2 linked regions of the Rubripirellula amarantea genome follow. The protein of the gene in region 1 interacts with the protein of each later gene in a pairwise test. Links are inferred from orthologs where the notes say so. Each region holds a gene or a part of one and is shown on either strand. Other genes may lie near its edges.

Region 1 (8,609 bases):
CCGCGACGCTGGGCTGGCGGTCACGAATGGTTTCAAATCGAGTGACCTTAGAAGCGGGAAGCGGCGTGTTGCGAGGAATCATGACGTGCCCAATCCGTCGGCCTGTCTTTTTATCCACGCCTAGCACTCCCAAATGGTGCGCATTGACATCCGTGATTTCCGGGAAGTCCAATTGACCACCGGTATCAGTACTTTCAAGCAGCGTTGATGCGTAGATCGCTGCCCCATGAGCGACGACTTCGTCAGCGGAAACCGATGCATCAGGTTCAATGCTGGACTCCTTTTGCAACATTTCCGGAATCATCGGCATCCGCGTCGAACCACCAACCAACAGAATGCGATCGATCTCGATCCATTCCAATCGCGAATCTTTGACCACTTTGCGAACCGTGAACCGGCAACGGTCAAGCAGATGAGCGGTCATCTCTTCGAACTCGTCCCGTTTGATCTCGGTCTTTAAAATCTTTCCCTGATAGGTCAGGCGGACATTGACCTTGCTGCGAGAGGACAGGGAATGTTTCAGTTCCTCGGCTTCGCGACGCAAGAATTCCTGCCCTAGTTCTGATTCAGAGGGCTTGATCGAATGCTGCACACTAAATTGAGCGTCAAGCCAACGGGCCAAGCACTTATCCCAGTCAATTCCGCCCAACATCGCGTTGCCATCGGTGGCAATCGTTTGAATCTTCTTTCCGTCTACTTTGACGATCGACACATCTAACGTACCGCCGCCAAGATCGAACACGAGCGTGGTTTGCTCACCGACGATTCGGCTGATTCGATCGACGCCGAACGCGATCGCCGCGGCCGTGGGTTCGTTAATTACCGCACGTACGTCAAGGCCCGCTAATAACCCAGCGTCCATCGTTGCGCGGCGTTTGGGTTCATTAAAATAAGCCGGGACGGTAATCACGACTTTCGAAATTTCACAACCGAGCTTTTGCTCGGCGTCACGTCGAAGCTTCGCCAACACGAATGACTGAATCATTTCTGGCGGATAGGATTGACCGTTGATCTTCTTGGAAAAGGTCGGGCTTCCCATCTCCCGTTTGGCATACATGGCAACTTGCGATGGCATAACCGCTAGTGCCTTAAGTGCTTCCTTGCCCACCGTTACGGAACCATCGTCAAACAGAACGGCTGACGCTGTTGTCAATTCTCCCTCACGGTTGGGAACTGTTTTTACATCGCCCATGAAGTCGACATGCGCGACCACGCTGCGTGTGGTCCCCAAATCGATGCCGACGATTGGGTCAGTGATAGTAATTTTATCTTTCATGAATGATCTATCGTTCCCACTACCAACTCAAACTGGCTTCGGCTTGGCGACCATACCCACAGTTTTGCATGAACAGGGTGACCCAGCATCGCCGGTCCCAGGTGTCGGGAGCCCAGCGATTGAGATCCAAGTCGTAATGGTTTGATGGCGGCAGAGAGTCTTCGATATCGGGCTTGTCCTGCTCTTTTCCCCATGGCGGACCGAGCGAGAATGTTCGATCTGGCTTTGTTGCGAATCCAACGAACACTCGCTTGGTATAGCCACCGGGAGTGTGGTAGTCGATCAGCAACCCGAACTTTGAATCGCTGTCGATCGTTTCCATCACGGGAGGCGATGCTTGACCATCGATCGCTAATGTTTCCACGCCCGCCAGTTCCACTCCGGCGGCCGCCGCCCCCAGACCTCGAGGGTGCGATCCCATGCCTACCTCCAAACGCTGTCTTACGGATTTTGCGCTGTCACTCCGCGATGCCGTTGAAGTCCACCGACGGTTGTCGAGAATGCGCCCTGGTGATCGGAAAGTGGTGGGTTGGCTTTCGACGAATGAGGTCGCGGGAAAGTGGGCTCGATGATCCTCGAGCAATTTCGTCACCTCGCGCAACCGTTTCTCAGCGATACCTTTTTCTAAACCTTCGAGATTTGAAATTGCCGCTTCAATCAGACTGACAGCGCGATTGAGGACCGCCTCACGAAGTTCGGCATCGCGACTACCTTCCACGGCGATCACCCAAGCATCGGCTACCTCGCGTTGGGCGGTATCTGTTTGAGACTGCTTGAGATCCAACTCCGCGGCGCGTGCTAAAAGCCTGTTGTCGCCCATCGAAAAGTAAAGCTTGGCTTCGTCCCAATCACCGCGAGCTACCACAAGAAAGCGACCGATCTCGCCGCTAGCCGCTTGGTTCTTCGGTGTTCCCCGTTTAGACGATGACCACGCTTTCACCGCGTCACGAAAGGCCGAATACTGAGTGTCGGCCTCGGACGCTTCCTTCTTTAGGTCGTTTAAGAGATCACGATCCTTGGTTGACCATCCATCACCGATGGAATCAAGGACAGCGGAAGCTGCGGCAACAGAAAGTTCATATCGATTCGCTTGATTCGCCTCGTCAACAAACGCTTCAACTGTTTCCACTAAGTCGGCTGGCGATTGCCATTCGCGATCAGAAGAAACTAGGCTGCGGATCACATCAAGATTTTCTGACAATCGATCGTAGCCTTCGTAGAACCGGCTTATCGCATCGCTGGTGGCCAACGCGTCGGCGACGCTACCGGCTTGCGTGAACAGATCACGAGAATACCGCCACATTGCAAATCGCCCTACGGGATCCTTCGACGTTTGCTCCCCATCGCGAAAGAGTTGTCGAGCGGTTGCGATTTTCACCTCTGGATCATTGGACTTCGTCGCGCCTCGCAATTCGTTCCCGTACACCTCGTTCACAACCTCAAGCTTCTCGTTCAATTCTGCTGCTGAGGGCAACGGGGAGCGAACGATGCTTGGTTTGGCTGCAACTAATTCGGGCGAAGGTGGCTTCAAAAGATCGGCAAGCGACCGTTGCTTTGGCACCGGAGCCTTAGCACCGCTACTTTCACGGTTGTTATCGGCATCGTCGCGATCGGTGCTGCGCTGCGACTGCGTTGGTCGGTTGTTCGGCTGGCCGGATGGTTGGCGACTTGTTGGAGCCGCAGCGACCACGGGAGTGTTCGAAGCCATCGAAGGCACGGTACTTGGGGCCGAATCGGTTTCCGCGACACTAGGCTGCGTGGCCGGCGAAGGACCTTCGGGGTCAGCAGTTCCCGTGATCCACGAGTAGTCTAGCTTTAGATGTCCTTCGCGAACGGCCATGAAGATCATCAAGATTGCAATGATGCCAGCGATGGCCGAAATCATCCAAAACGGGGACGACGTCTTGCGTCTGCGTTTTGCATTTGCTGCGATGCGTGATTGAACACGGACGGGCGACTTTGGTTCAACCGGTCCCGGTCGCAGGACTGGTGCAGTTGGTGCGGCGCCCGTGGGATGACCGGTAGTGCCTTGTTTCGCCGCGAGTTGATTGACCGGGATTGTTGGTTGCAATGCCGCAGTTGGCTGCGGACCAAGTTCACTCGATGATTCCTTTGATCGACGTCGCCGGAGCACTTCGTCATAGGCAGCCTTCTTGTCCGCATTGAGCAAACACAGCCGCGCCAACGAAACTTGATTGGAAAGCTGTTCGGCTGCTTCACCATGTTCCCCACCGGTTAATTCATGCAGGAAAGACAACTGACGATCTGCCGCGCTATCGATCACATCGGGATCGCTCTCGAATAGAGTGACTCCCAATAGTCGATAATGATGAGGAGGCTGCTCACTGGGTGGAATTCCGAGCCATTTGTGCAAAGGGTCAAACATGTTCCAACAGAGCGAGGCAGGGAAGAACGAAATAGCGGACAGCAGAGCCAATTGTAACTTATCTTCGTCGAGCCGACGTCCCGAGCTGGTATGCCTCGGTGAGCCACGAAGGCCAAACGAGCGCCAAAGTCCCGGGCGCCAAAGTCCCGGGCGTCAAAGTCCCGGGCGCCAAAGTCCCGGGCGTCAAAGGCTCGAGCGTCAGAAGCCCGAGCCACAAAGTCCCGAGCACCCCTACGGTACTGTTTGACGCCGAAGTAACGAGGCTTATCCAAAAAATCAGTGAGCGTGAACGATTCTGGACGAAAAAAGCCCGCACTGAATCGATCAATGCGGGCTTCAGAAAGTGTCAGACTGAATTCTTGGCTTACTTCAGTTCACCGCAATCAGCGATGACGATCTTGGCGCGAGTGGCACCGGATTGTGACCCCAGTGATTCAATCTTCTTGACCAGTGCCATGCCGTCGATGACTTTTCCAAAGACGACGTGACGTCCGTTGAGGTGCGGCGTTGGGACTGTGGTGATAAAGAATTGCGAACCGTTGGTATTACGACCGGCATTCGCCATGCTGAGGATGCCAGGCATGTTGTGAACGAACGTGAACGCTTCGTCGTCAAACTTTTCACCGTAGATACTTTCGCCGCCGGTTCCGTTGCCAGCGGTAAAGTCACCACCTTGCAACATGAAGTTGGGAATCACGCGATGAAAGACGCTGCCTTTGTAGTGCAACGGAACACCCGAGTCCGTTTTGCCAGCTTCGCCGGTGCACAATGCACGAAAGTTCTCGACGGTTTGCGGAACGTCTTTACCAAACAAGCCCATCGTGATGCGGCCAGCCTCCTTGCCATCAATGGAGACGTCAAAGTAAACCTTGTGGGTGACCTCACCATCTTCGGGCGAGCGTGCCTCGACGCTACCAACGAGGCCGAAGGAGGAAACAATAGCCAGAAGGCCAGCGACGATTTTCTTCATACTCAGGAAAACTCCGTTGTGAGTGTGATCTTTGGAAAACGAGATTCTTTAGTTTAACAGGCTGGCGTCGGGGGCCAAGCTGAGTATTTCGCGGTGCCGACTAGCAAATGCCTGTGAAACTCGACTTTCCCAAGCTTTTCTGACCTAATCGAATGTCCGCAGGAACCCACGTGAGAAAACAAGAACGAGCCGACTACGTCCGCGTCCGGTTGAATGAACTGTATCCTGAGACGCCCATTCCACTGGACCACACGGACGACTTCACTCTGTTGGTCGCGGTGCTATTGAGCGCCCAATGTACGGATAAGAAAGTCAACGAGATCACGCCCGCGCTGTTTCAAGCCGCCCCCAATCCGCAGCGAATGAAACAGTTGGGCGAGGAAAAGATACTTGAATTGATCCGGCCATTGGGACTGTCCAAGCAAAAGGCCAAGAGTCTAGCGAGGCTGTCGGAAATGCTAATCAACGACTACGACAGCAAGGTCCCTGCGTCGTTCGAGGAACTTGAAAAGCTACCCGGAGTGGGCCACAAAACAGCCAGCGTTGTGATGAGCCAAGCATTCGGAATCCCCGCTTTTCCGGTCGACACTCACATCCACCGACTGGCCCAACGCTGGGGTCTTTCCAGTGGCAAGAACGTTGTTCAGACCGAACGCGACCTAAAAAAGCTTTTCCCCGAAGACAGTTGGAATAAGCTGCACCTACAAATCATCTTCTATGGGCGCGAGCATTGTACGGCCCGGGCATGCGATGGCAGAAAATGTGAGATTTGCAGGGAACTATACCCGCGCCGCAAATCGCCTGTGGTTTGGAACAAGCCCTAGCTGAAAAAAGCGAAGCGAAATGCGTCACGTTGCGTCATGATATTGGCATCTCGTTGCCTTGCCCTGGCCGATCTTCTATCCTGCCGACAGATGTTCTTTCCTTTCTGCCCAAGCTTCTTACCGAAAATCCCGTGACCGATTCGCACTACGACACGATCATCATTGGGGCAGGAATGAGCGGATTGGCGGCTGGGATCCGGCTTGCTCACTTCGACCAACGCGTCTGCATCCTTGAACGCCACTACACCATCGGCGGTCTCAATTCGTTTTATCGCATGGGCGGACGTGACTACGACGTAGGCCTGCACGCGATGACCAACTTCGCTCGCAAAGGCGACAAGAAAGGTCCACTCGCGAAGCTGATTCGCCAACTGCGGTTTTCTTGGGAAGACTTCAAGCTTGCCGAACAAATTGGTTCGTCCATTCGTTTCCCCGGCGTTTCACTCGACTTCACCAACGACATTGAATTGCTCGAAAGTGAAATCGCAAAGAGCTTCCCTGGCCAAGTCGATGGCTTTCGCTCGTTATGCGGATCGCTATTGGATTACAGCGACATGGATGGTGGCGACCCCAACTTCATGCGATCCGCTCGCGAAGTGATGGCCGAGCACATCAGCGATCCGCTGTTGATCGAGATGTTGATTTGTCCGTTGATGTGGTACGGCAATGCCCGTGAAGACGACATGGACTTCGGGCAATTCTGCATCATGTTTCGCGCTTGTTACCTGGAAGGTTTCGGACGTCCGTTTAAGGGCGTGCGAGTGATCCTGAAGAACCTAGTGAAGAAGTTTCGCGGCCTCGGTGGCGAACTGAAACTTCGAAGTGGCGTTGCCAAGATTCATGTCGAGAACGGTAAAGCCATTGGCGTTGTTCTCGATGACGGCACTGAACTTACCGGGGACCGCATATTGTCGTCCGCTGGAAATATTGAAACAGCTCGCATGTGCGACGACATCACCACAGTCGATGTTGCTCGCGCAGGCAAACTTTCGTTCATCGAGTCCATTTCGATTCTCGATCGAAAACCGTCCGACTTTCACTTTGATCGCACGATCGTCTTTTACAACGACAGCGAGACGTTTCATTGGAAGCGTCCCGACGATCAAATCTGCGATGCGCGTACCGGCGTGATTTGTTCACCCAACAACTACGTTTACGAAGACGATGAAGGAGAACTTCCCGATGGAGTCATCCGCATCACGACGTTAGCAAACCACGACCGTTGGAGCGAACTAGGCGAAGACAAGTATCGCGCCGAGAAGGTGATTCAGTACGATGCGGCGGTCGAATCAGCGGTGCGTTTTATGCCGGACTTTCGGTCCTATGTCATCGACACAGACGTGTTCACTCCGAAGACCATTCGTCGCTTCACATGGCACGACAACGGCGCCGTCTATGGTGCGCCCGACAAACAACTCGACGGGACAACTCACTTGCCCAACGTGTTTTTATGCGGGACGGATCAAGGATTTGTGGGAATCGTTGGCGCCATCGTTAGCGGCATCAGCATGGCGAACCGCCATTGCTTGCAGGTTTAGTTTGCAGGTTTAACTGACGGCATTCGCGGCAGCGAACTTGGCCTTGATTGTGGCACGATTGAAGTACCACAGGATGGCCGTGGGCAAAGCGAGCGCAAAAATCATTCCGCCCACCATTCCCGCGTACATACTCAATTCCATAAATTCCCTAGCTCCGGCGGGCGTATTGGCTACTTGGGTCGCCATTTGCTCTTTCATAGCGGGAAAGAGATACAACAGGTTCATCAGGCTAGCGATAACCGCGGCGATGATTGAATACACAGCGTAGATCAGGGTCCACTTGCGAGCGAGTTCAGACATCTTGAGCAAACCGATACCCGCAACGACCTGAACGATGCTAAAGAAGATCCCCAAGACCATCGCGACAATCGTAAACACCTTGTAGACCATGTTGGTCTGGAAAAGGTCCAAAGCAGCGTTAGGCTGGCCTAAGGTGACGCCCGTTGCGTACATGCCGGCCGAAAACAAAAGACTTAACAAGCCCAGGCCACCGAACACAAGCGACAGTATCGCAAAAACGGTGACCCCCACCGGCCGCCCTTCTTCCAGTTGCGGAAACGGAGGCAATGCGTGTGATTGATTCGTCGGTGCGTAAGGCGATGGATTAGACGACATAAGATTTTTTCGCTTGGCAAAAGGAGCAACGAAGCACTACCCCACGAGGTACGCTTGGTTGCCGCCTATTAGAGCTTATGTCGAAAGCCGGTGGTGCAAAAAAGCTAAGCTACTTTCTTTCCCGATGGTGCTCGCAAGTCGAAGAGCCCGAAGATCTCATCACGGGACAAACCGCCGCCGTGAGCCGGTGTGCCACCCTGGTCCGAGAATAGGGTGTTGAACATTTCGCGTTTCTGATCTAGCACCGCAGCGATTCGTTGCTCGATGGTATTCATCGCCATCATTCGAGTGACCGTGACCGCACCCTTCGCACCGATTCGATGCGCGCGGTTGATCGCTTGGTCTTCGATAGCCGGGTTCCACCATCGGTCAAACAAGAACACGTACTCGCAAAACTGCAGATTCAAGCCCACACTGCCGGCACCGTAGCTCATCAAGATCACACTGCTATTAGGATCATTCTTGAACTGGTCGATGACCCCTTCACGCTTTTTGTGCGGCACCTTGCCGTGATACTCCAGCGGGCCGAAGGGCTCTAACGCTGGACGCATTTTCTCAACCGAATTGACCCACTGGCTAAACACGATCGCCTTCTTACCGGACGCGGCGACCTCTTCCATGTCAGCAACAAGCCGCTCGAGCTTGCTACTGCTGCTGGTCAAAGGATCAAAGTTGCAGATCTGTTTCAAACGCAGCACCAGTTCAAAAACGTGTTGTATCGTCAGATCTTGCTCTAGTTCTTCCAGCCGAATGACCCCCTCATTTTCGGCAGACTCGTAGGTCGCCCATTGTTCGGGAGTGAGGTCCAGCTCAGCATCGCGATACAGCTTAGGTGGCATGTCATCCATCACCATGTCTTTGGTGCGACGAAGGATATAGTCGCGTGCCCGTTTGGCCATGTCAGGCATTGGCATTCCCGTTTTCAAATACCCGGGCGACAAGTAGTCAAAGATACCGACCAAATCATCCGGCGAGTTCTCGACCGGCGTTCCGGTCAACG
Region 2 (9,055 bases), 2.0 Mb from region 1 along the record:
CGCCTCCCCTACACGCATTCCACGCTTGCGACGAAACTAAATAGAATCGGAGAAATCTTGTTTGTGATCCTCAGGCCCTTTTTTTATGCACCATCCGCCCTCCTCTGCGTTCGCCGATCTAGCAATCTCGCACGATTTTGTGCCCGTCTTTCGCCGATTGCTTAGCGATACCTTGACGCCCGTCACGGCATTTCAATTGCTCGACGACGGCGGTCCAGCGTGTCTTTTTGAGAGCGTGATCGGGGGAGAGAAAGTTGGCCGATACAGTTTCCTAGCTTCGAAACCTGTTGAGCGATTCTCTGCCAAAGCAAACACCATCACCTACGAAACAGAGTTGCAATCACCAGAGCCGCAAACTCTTACTCGCCAGGCAGATGACCCGCTCGACGAATTTCGGGCGCACTTTCATCACAACGTTGCAAAGATCGATGGATTACCCCCCTTCATCGGCGGAGCCATTGGATACGCCGGCTACGACGTCGTTCGCTACGTCGAAAAGCTCCCTGACCACTCCACCGACGATCGCAACCTGCCGGACCTGGATTTTGCGTTCTATCACACGTTGTGTGTGTTCGACCACGTTGCCAAAACTATCACGGTAGTGACGCTCGCCGATTGCCGAGGCGTTGCTGATACCAAATCTGCGCACGCAGCGTTTGATGCTGCGACTACCCACCTCGATCAAACCATCGAGCGGCTTTCCGTTGCCCCTGGCATGCCTATGCAGCACTGGGATCCGGAATCCTGGAAAAACGCCAAGCCGTTGGACGTTCAGTCGAATTTCACTCAACCGCAATTTGAGCAGGCCGTTCGTGATTGCGTTGAATACATACGCGCCGGCGATATTTTCCAGGTTGTTCCCTCGCAACGATTAGCGGTCAAAACGGACGTTGATCCGCTAGAGATTTATCGCTCATTGCGTGTGGTGAACCCAAGCCCGTTCATGTTTTTTGTGCGTACGCCCCGATGTGTGTTGGTGGGATGTTCGCCTGAAATCATGTGCCGGGTCGCAGATAATGTTGTCACCGTTCGCCCCCTTGCCGGCACACGCAAACGGGGCGTCGACGAAAAAGAGGATAAAGCACTCGAGCAGGAACTATTAGCCGATCCCAAGGAAAGAGCCGAACACGTGATGTTGGTCGACTTAGGCCGAAACGATGTTGGTCGAGTCGCCAAGTTTGGCACGGTGGAATTGACTGAGGTGATGATCGTCGAGCGATATTCCCATGTCATGCACATCAGCAGCGAAGTTCAAGGGGAACTGCGTGAGGGGCTCGATGCGTTCGATGCTTTGAAGGCTGCCTTGCCGGCGGGGACTGTGTCTGGTGCTCCCAAAGTCCGAGCAATGGAGGTAATTGATGCGATTGAACCGCATCGCCGTGGACCGTACGGAGGTGCAGTTGGTTACATTGACTACCGCGGCAACATGGACACCTGCATTGCCCTGCGGACCATGGTGGTCGTTGATGGCACGGTCTACGTGCAAGCAGGTTGTGGCGTCGTCGCCGACAGCGATCCGACGGCCGAGTACGAGGAAACGCTCAACAAAGCTCGCGCGTTAATCTCGGCGATTGAGCTGACCGTTGCCCGTGTGGGCGAAGCCGATTCATTGACCTGATGTTCCGCAAACCTATTGGACTGGCCTATTGGAAATGGCCTATTGGAATTGTCGGTTCCAACCGCCATTGGCGTTGAGGGTTTGTCCGGTTGTGAACGTGTTGGCGGGATTGGCAAGGTAAGCAATCGCGGCGGCCACATCTTCGGGACGCCCCCATCTCTGCATTAGCGATTGTCCCTTCGCTCGCGCATCCCAGTAGGGGCTTGTCGTTTCGCCCCAAGAGGTTTGAATCCAACCGGGTGCAACGGTGTTGACTCGTATCTCGGGTGCAAGCTCTTGCGCCAAACTGTTGGCGAATGCCATTACAGCGGCTTTGACGGGGCCGAACATTTGACCCGCGTCGCCTTCCATGCCATGCGGTGCCTGGTCCCAGCCGACGAACGTGATGCTCGGTGGACGAGAGGTAGCCTGCGATTGCAGTTTCTTCGCCACGCAACGAGAGAGTTCGATCGTTCCGTAGACATCCACGTTCCAAAGCCGAGTCAATTTTTCGGCGAACGACATTTCGGCAGCTTCGCCGGTCAGCACATCAGCGCCGGCAAGATTGATCCAGGCGTCAACTTGGCCTAGAGTTTCAAACGCCTCGTCGACGAACCGCTGCCGTGACTGATGTTCCCCCAAGTCGGCCTGGATCACCGACACATCGGGGCATCCGGCATCCGTGGCCAATTTGGCCGTTTCTGTGGCGCCCGCTCGATTGCGGTGATAGTGAACCACAAGTTTCGACGCCCCGGCCTGGGCTAATGCGATCGCGGTGGCTCGTCCAATACCGCTGGAAGATCCAGTGACGACAACGTTAGTTTCAGAAAATGGCAGAACGAGCGGATTCAAGACGAGATCGTAAAAGGAGACGAGGTGTTAAGAATTGGCTTATTGATACAATGAAACGTAGCGTCAGTGAGCATCGTTGGGTCGATCCAGCGACCCTCAGAAAGAGTTCTAGGTAATCTTAGCACCCCTGCGGGCCTCGGTCTTGCTGTTTTGCCCCATCAGTAGCTACCCTGCACGCTCCGAAAACCATTGCAAACCGCCTAATTTCCCCCACCTGTACGCCGCATGTCAGATTCGAAAACTGTTGCCCAGGCTGAAGTCGAACAACAACTCGGTGAGTTGGAAACCCCTACTCAAAGCGTTGATGTCGATAGTGCCGAAACCCAAGAGTGGCTCGCCTCCCTCGATTACGTGCTTAAGAGCAAAGGCCCAGAGAGGGTTCAGTTCCTCATTGAGCAATTGCGAGATCGCGCCGCCGAAGAGGGCATCCAGTGTGCTGAAGACACTCGGACACCTTACGTCAACACGATCCCGGTCAAGGATCAGCCTGCGTTTCCGGGCAATCGCGAAATCGAACGACGATTGAAGTCGATCGTCCGCTGGAATGCGATGGCGATGGTGGTCCGAGCTAACAAGCGTCCCGGCGGCGTCGGCGGACACATCAGTACGTTCGCTTCGAGTGCAACGCTCTACGAAGTCGCATTTAATCACTTTTTCCGAGGGCGTGGCGAAGATGGCTACAGTGGCGACTCGGTTTACTTCCAAGGTCACGCTTCCCCGGGAATGTATTCTCGTGCCTTCCTGGAAGGTCGCCTGTCGGAAGAAAATCTCGAAAACTTCCGACGCGAACTCGCACCCGGCGGTGGTTTGTCGAGCTACCCGCACCCTTGGTTGATGCCCGGTTTTTGGGAATACCCCACGGTTTCGATGGGGCTCGGGCCAATCATGGCGATCTATCAAGCTCGCTTCAACGAGTACCTGCGTGACCGCGGCATCAAAGATACCTCTGGCCAAAAAGTCTGGGCGTTCCTTGGCGACGGGGAATGTGATGAGCCGGAAACCCTAGGTGCGATCGGGCTAGCCGCTCGTGAAAAACTGAACAACTTGATCTTCGTGATCAACTGTAATCTTCAACGTCTTGATGGTCCTGTTCGTGGTAACGGCAAGATTATTCAAGAACTCGAAGGCATCTTCCGTGGTGCTGGTTGGAACGTCATCAAGGTCATTTGGGGCAACGATTGGGATGTGCTGCTCGACAAAGACACCACAGGGTTGCTCGCTAAACGCATGAGCGAAGTGGTTGATGGCCAGTACCAGAAATACGTCGGCATGCCAGGCAGCTACATCCGAGAGCATTTCTTCGGCAAATACCCCGAGTTGCTTAAGCTGGTCGAGAACTACAGTGACGAGAAACTTGAACGGATGAATCGTGGCGGTCACGACCCTGAAAAGGTTTACGCTGCCTACAAGCAAGCGGTCGAAACCAACAATGAACGGCCGACCGTCGTGCTGGCCAAAACGATCAAGGGCTATGGTCTGGGTGAGGGTGGCGAAGGTCGCAATATCGCTCACAACCAGAAGAAATTGAACGAAGAGGAATTGCTGGAATTCCGTACGCGTTTTGGCATTCCGATCAGCGACGAAGAGGTCGGTACCGCGCCGTTTTACAAGCCGCCACATAATAGTGCCGAGCTGAAATATCTGCGTGAACGCCGCGAAGTACTGGGCGGTCCGCTTCCGAGTCGCCCGACTACCCATCCGACGATGGAAGTGCCAACACTTGATGATTTTCAAAAGTTGATCAAGCGACTTGGCGGCGGAAAGAGCATTACGACAACGTTTGCTGTTGTTCAGACCCTCATCGCGCTTTGCCGCGACAAGAAAATCGGCAAGTACATGGTCCCGATTGTGCCGGACGAATCACGCACCTTCGGCATGGAAGGCATGTTCACTCAGTTCGGTATCTATGCCCACGCCGGGCAGCTTTACGAGCCGATCGATTCGAACATCATCTCGCATTACAAAGAAGCGCAGGACGGACAAATTCTTGAAGAAGGGATTACAGAATGCGGTTCGATGAGCAGTTTCAACGCTGCCGGAACGGCTTATAGCTGTCATGGCGTGAACATGATCCCGTTCTATATCTACTACAGCATGTTCGGCTTCCAACGAATCGGTGACTCGATTTGGGCGGCTGCTGACATGCGAGCCAAGGGTTTCTTGGTCGGTGGTACGGCGGGTCGAACTTCGCTAAACGGTGAAGGCCTTCAACACCAAGACGGGCACAGCTTGCTTAACGCAATTGCCTTCCCGACGGTCCGTTCCTACGATCCGGCGTTCGCCTACGAAGTGATCGTGATCATCCAGGAAGGCCTCAAGCGGATGTACCAGGATGGCGAAGAGTGCATCTATTACATCACCGCCGAAAACGATGAGTACGAGCATCCGTCGATGCCTGAAGGTTGTGCCGAAGGCATCATCAAGGGAATCTACAAGTTCCAAAGTCGCGAAGTCGACTCGGCGAAAGCACGCGTTCAACTATTCGGCAGCGGTGCTATCCTCAATTGTGCATTGAAAGCGCAAGAGATTCTCGCCGAGCAATACAACATCGCCAGCGATGTTTGGAGCGTGACGTCGTACACTCAACTGCGGCGCGATGCAGATGCTTGCGATCGTTGGAACATGCTGCACCCCACTGAAACGCCTCGCAAAAGTTACATCGAGGAAGTGCTTGAGGGAGTCGAAGGACCGTTCATTTCGTCCAGCGATTACGTCAAGGCACTCGGCGAGCAGCTTCAGCCGTGGATCCCAGGCGATTATTACGTCCTAGGTACCGATGGCATGGGCCGCAGCGAAACTCGAGAAGCCCTTCGCCGTCACTTTGAAGTCGATGCGGAATCTATCACGATTGCTGCGTTGAGCCGTTTGTCGAAGGCTGGCGTCTTTGATTCGAAGGAGGTCGCTGCGGCGATCAAAGATCTCGGATTTGATGCCGAGAAACCGAATCCGTACTTCGCTTAACGAGACGGCGTGTGATCGCTCTCTCGTTTGCTAGAACCCTATTTCAATACCTAATTCTTAACACCTATCTCTTATGGCAACCGAAGTAAAACTTCCCGAACTTGGCGACGGCATCGAATCAGGCGATGTGCTTGAAATTTTTGTTTCGGTGGGTGATGTCATCACTGCCGGTCAAGACGTCGTTGAGATGGAAACCGACAAGGCAACGGTTCCCGTTCCGTCGTCGTTAGGTGGCAAGGTTACGAAAATCTTGGTGGCTGAAGGCGATACGGTGGCGATCGGTGGAGGTCTACTTGAAGTGGAAGCTGCCGAAGGCGCCGCGGCACCTGCCGCCCCCGAGGCTCCTAAAGAACCGGCTGCGAAGGCACCGGAACCACCAGCACCTCAGCCATCTGCACCTGCTACGCCAGTGGCGAAGACGCCTGAACCAGCACCGGCTGCTCCAGCACCGGCTGCTCCAGCACCCGTTACTCCGGCTCCAGCAGCAACCCCGGCCCCGGTTGCACCGCCAGCACCCGAGCCGGCTGCTCCCTTAGCATCGGCCTCGTCTGGCAACATCGCAGCCGGACCTGCGATTCGTCGTTTCGCTCGCGAAGTAGGTGTCGACTTGGCGAACGTCACTGGTTCAGCGGATGGCGGGCGGATCACTCGCGATGACGTGCTAGCCGTTGTTCGATCGGCCAGTAAATCCGCTGCCGCAGCACCAGCGGCTTCGGCCGCTTCACCCGGTGCTGCCTCGTCCTCACAGCCGCTTCCTGGTACCGCTGATGCAGATGACTTCGGTCCGATCAGCGTGGAACGGATGAGCAAGATTCGCAAGACGATCTCGCGTCAGATGCACGCAAGTTGGTCGACGGTTCCTCGCGTGACCAACTTCGATGATGCTGATATCACCAACTTGGAACAATTGCGTCAATCGAGTAAAGATGACTATGCGGCTCAAGGCTTAAAGCTGACCACGATGCCGTTCTTGATCAAAGCCGTCGCGACAGCGCTTCGTCATCATCCTTCGATGAACGCCATCATCGACGAGCAAAACGAGCAGATCATCTACAAGAACTACGTCAACGTTGGTATCGCAGTTGATACCGACCGTGGGCTCGTCGTTCCCGTCATGAAGAACGCTGACCGGATGGCGGTTCCTGAGGTCACTCGCTCGCTTGCAGAAATGGCAGGCAAGGTTCGTGGCGGTAATTTCGGAGTCAATGATTTGAAGGGCGGTTCCTTCACCATCAGCAACCTTGGTGCGATTGGTGGTCAGTATTCGACGCCCATCGTGAATGTTCCCGAGGTCGCTATCTTGCTTGTCGGACGTAGTCGCAAGCTTCCTGTGGTAATGCCCGATGACTCGATTAAACCTCGTTTGATGATGCCTCTGAGCTTGTCTTATGACCATCGTTTGGTTGACGGTGGTACGGCGGCACGATTCCTCAACGACGTGATCGGTTATCTTGAAGCTCCCAGCCGATTGCTTTTGGCTCTGTAGTCGAAACTAGTTCTGGCGTCCGGGATCGGATAAAACGTAGCAGTTCCGAGTATCGCTCACCATTTGCGTGAGCGATCTCACGCCCTTTGCCTACGAGATTTGCCCGATGCCGTTGAAACTTCTTAGTACCTTCTGGATGGTTCTCGTTCTATGCTCGGCTACCATGGCTGAGGACTGGACGTACTTTCGAGGCCCAACCGGACTGGCCGTGTCCGACGCTACGGACGTTCCAACGGATGTTTCGCCGACCAATGGCGTCGTTTGGAAGTCCGATTTGCCAGGCAAGGCTTGGTCGTCGCCGGTCGTTCGCGGTAATCGCATCTATGTGACCACTGCGGTGCCAGTTGGCGAAGAGGTCGTTAGCGTCGAGGAAAAATTTTCCAAGCAGACGACCAATCCTTATTCACTGCGGGCGATGTGTTTGGACCTAGCAACGGGACAGGTCATCTGGGATCAGGAAACCTCTCAGGTTCCAGCCGGTGTTTCGATCCATCCAAAAAATTCACACGCCAGTGGTACGCCGATCGTCACCGACGATCGGTTGTTCGTTCACTTTGGTGCCTACGGAACTGCAGCCCTCGATTTGGATGGGAATGTCCTTTGGCAGCGAACGGTCGAGTATGCTCCAGTGCATGGGAGTGGTGGTTCACCGATCTTGTGGAATGATCAACTGATCTTTAATTGTGACGGTGGCGATCAGGCGTTTGTTGTCTCACTCGATTCCGCGACGGGAAGCGAGCAATGGCGAACGCCACGAGATGATCAAGGCGAACGGACCTTTTCGTTTTCAACGCCGGTCGTCATCAATACCGGCCGTCGCCATACCTTGGTCAGTGCCGCCAGTCATGCGGCCTACGGATACGATCCCAAAACGGGAAAGCAACTTTGGAAGGTGCGTTATCCGAATAAGTGGTCCGTCGTTCCGCAGCCCATCTTTGCCGGCGGAATGATCTTCGTATGCACCGGTTACGAGGGACCAGCTGAATTGTTGGCAATCAAGCCGGGCGGCGAGGGCGATGTTACCGAGTCCCATGTGGTGTGGCGCGAAGACAAATTTGTTCCGTATAACCCAACCCCGGCGGTGCATGACGGAAAGCTGTTCATGGTCAGTGACAACGGCATCGCATCTTGCCGAGACGTCGCCACCGGCGAACTACATTGGAAGCAGCGATTGGGCGACAACTATTCAGCCTCGCCGATAATCGTGGAAGACCGGGTTTACTTCCTTTCTGAAGAAGGAAAAGTGACCGTCATTGACGCTGCCACAGAGTTTCGCGAAGTGGCCCAAAGCGAAATGGACGCGCGTTGTTTGGCCTCGATGGTCCCGATCGATTCAGGGTTATTGCTAAGGACGGAACAGTCGTTGTACCGATTCGCTCGAAAGTAACCCGTTTGCGGCAACGTTGATGTCAAAAGTGGAACCAGTCGAGCCACGTCATCGCCTCAACCCAGGTGGCTCGGTTTAGCCCTTGGCATCGACGTCGAAGAATTCAAGCGGTTGCGATTCAGTGACGTCGGCGACTCGGATAGCGAGTTCTCCCGAAAGAATTTTGCGGAACGTTTTGCCTACGATCTCACCACGCCAGCCTTTCAGCAACGACGGGACTGGATCGTTTTCGCGACGGTCGAGTTCGTAGCCTAACAATTCACGGACATCGTCTGCATTACCCACGATCGGTGGTGCCAATTTATGTTGTCGACTGATACAGGCGATCGAAGTCGACAAAAATTGGCTAAGCATCGGCGAAACCACACGGCGTGATCCACGCGGTCGCTTAGGCAAGTCGTCATCCGGAGTATCCAATGCGGTTTGAATGGCTTGGCCAATCGCATCGTACTGGTCGTGGAGATTGCGTCGTTCCATGCCCCGAATGCCGCGAATCTTGTGCGGATCAGCGGATGCTTTCTTGGCAAGTTCGATAACCAAGTCATCTCGCAGCACACGACGTGGCAAGCGGTCTAGTGATTTCGCCACACCTTCGCGCCACAACCACAGGTGTCGGACGGTTTCAAGCTGGCGAGGTTTCAGTCCCGACGCACCACTGACTCGCCGCCAGTTCTCGCACGTTTCCGCCGTCATGACCTTTTCTTGCAGAACCTGAGTCTCTTCCTCGATCCAGCGGGTTCGTTCGAGCTTGGCAGCTTTCGCGGCAAGTTGG

Evidence for each region.
Region 2: the proteins of nth (region 1) and aceE interact in binary tests that used the Escherichia coli proteins (3 or more experiments, as listed by UniProt). The link is inferred for Rubripirellula amarantea from one-to-one orthologs.

The regions. Positions count from the first base shown.
Region 1 is NZ_SJPI01000001.1:2,617,277-2,625,885, reverse strand. What follows is about bases 3,747-6,629. They hold nth (endonuclease III), read left to right. Parts: upstream 3,747-4,802; coding sequence 4,803-5,456; downstream 5,457-6,629. Other genes in these bases: Pla22_RS09520 (phytoene desaturase family protein), read left to right, coding at 5,588-6,629; Pla22_RS09530 (peptidylprolyl isomerase), read right to left, coding at 4,027-4,638. In the rest of the region: Pla22_RS09545 (Hsp70 family protein), read right to left, coding at 1-1,276; Pla22_RS09540 (hypothetical protein), read right to left, coding at 1,296-3,662; more of Pla22_RS09520, read left to right, coding at 6,630-6,994; Pla22_RS09515 (hypothetical protein), read right to left, coding at 7,004-7,609; Pla22_RS09510 (DEAD/DEAH box helicase), read right to left, coding at 7,714-8,609. UniProt on the Escherichia coli protein: DNA repair enzyme that has both DNA N-glycosylase activity and AP-lyase activity. The DNA N-glycosylase activity releases various damaged pyrimidines from DNA by cleaving the N-glycosidic bond, leaving an AP (apurinic/apyrimidinic) site.
Region 2 is NZ_SJPI01000001.1:573,147-582,201, reverse strand. Bases 2,282-5,610 are described here. They hold aceE (pyruvate dehydrogenase (acetyl-transferring), homodimeric type), read left to right. Parts: upstream 2,282-2,674; coding sequence 2,675-5,410; downstream 5,411-5,610. Other genes in these bases: Pla22_RS02135 (2-oxo acid dehydrogenase subunit E2), read left to right, coding at 5,484-5,610; Pla22_RS02145 (SDR family NAD(P)-dependent oxidoreductase), read right to left, coding at 2,282-2,449. Also shown: trpE (anthranilate synthase component I), read left to right, coding at 86-1,618; more of Pla22_RS02145, read right to left, coding at 1,658-2,281; more of Pla22_RS02135, read left to right, coding at 5,611-6,896; Pla22_RS02130 (PQQ-like beta-propeller repeat protein), read left to right, coding at 7,003-8,283; Pla22_RS02125 (ribonuclease D), read right to left, coding at 8,359-9,055. UniProt on the Escherichia coli protein: Component of the pyruvate dehydrogenase (PDH) complex, that catalyzes the overall conversion of pyruvate to acetyl-CoA and CO(2).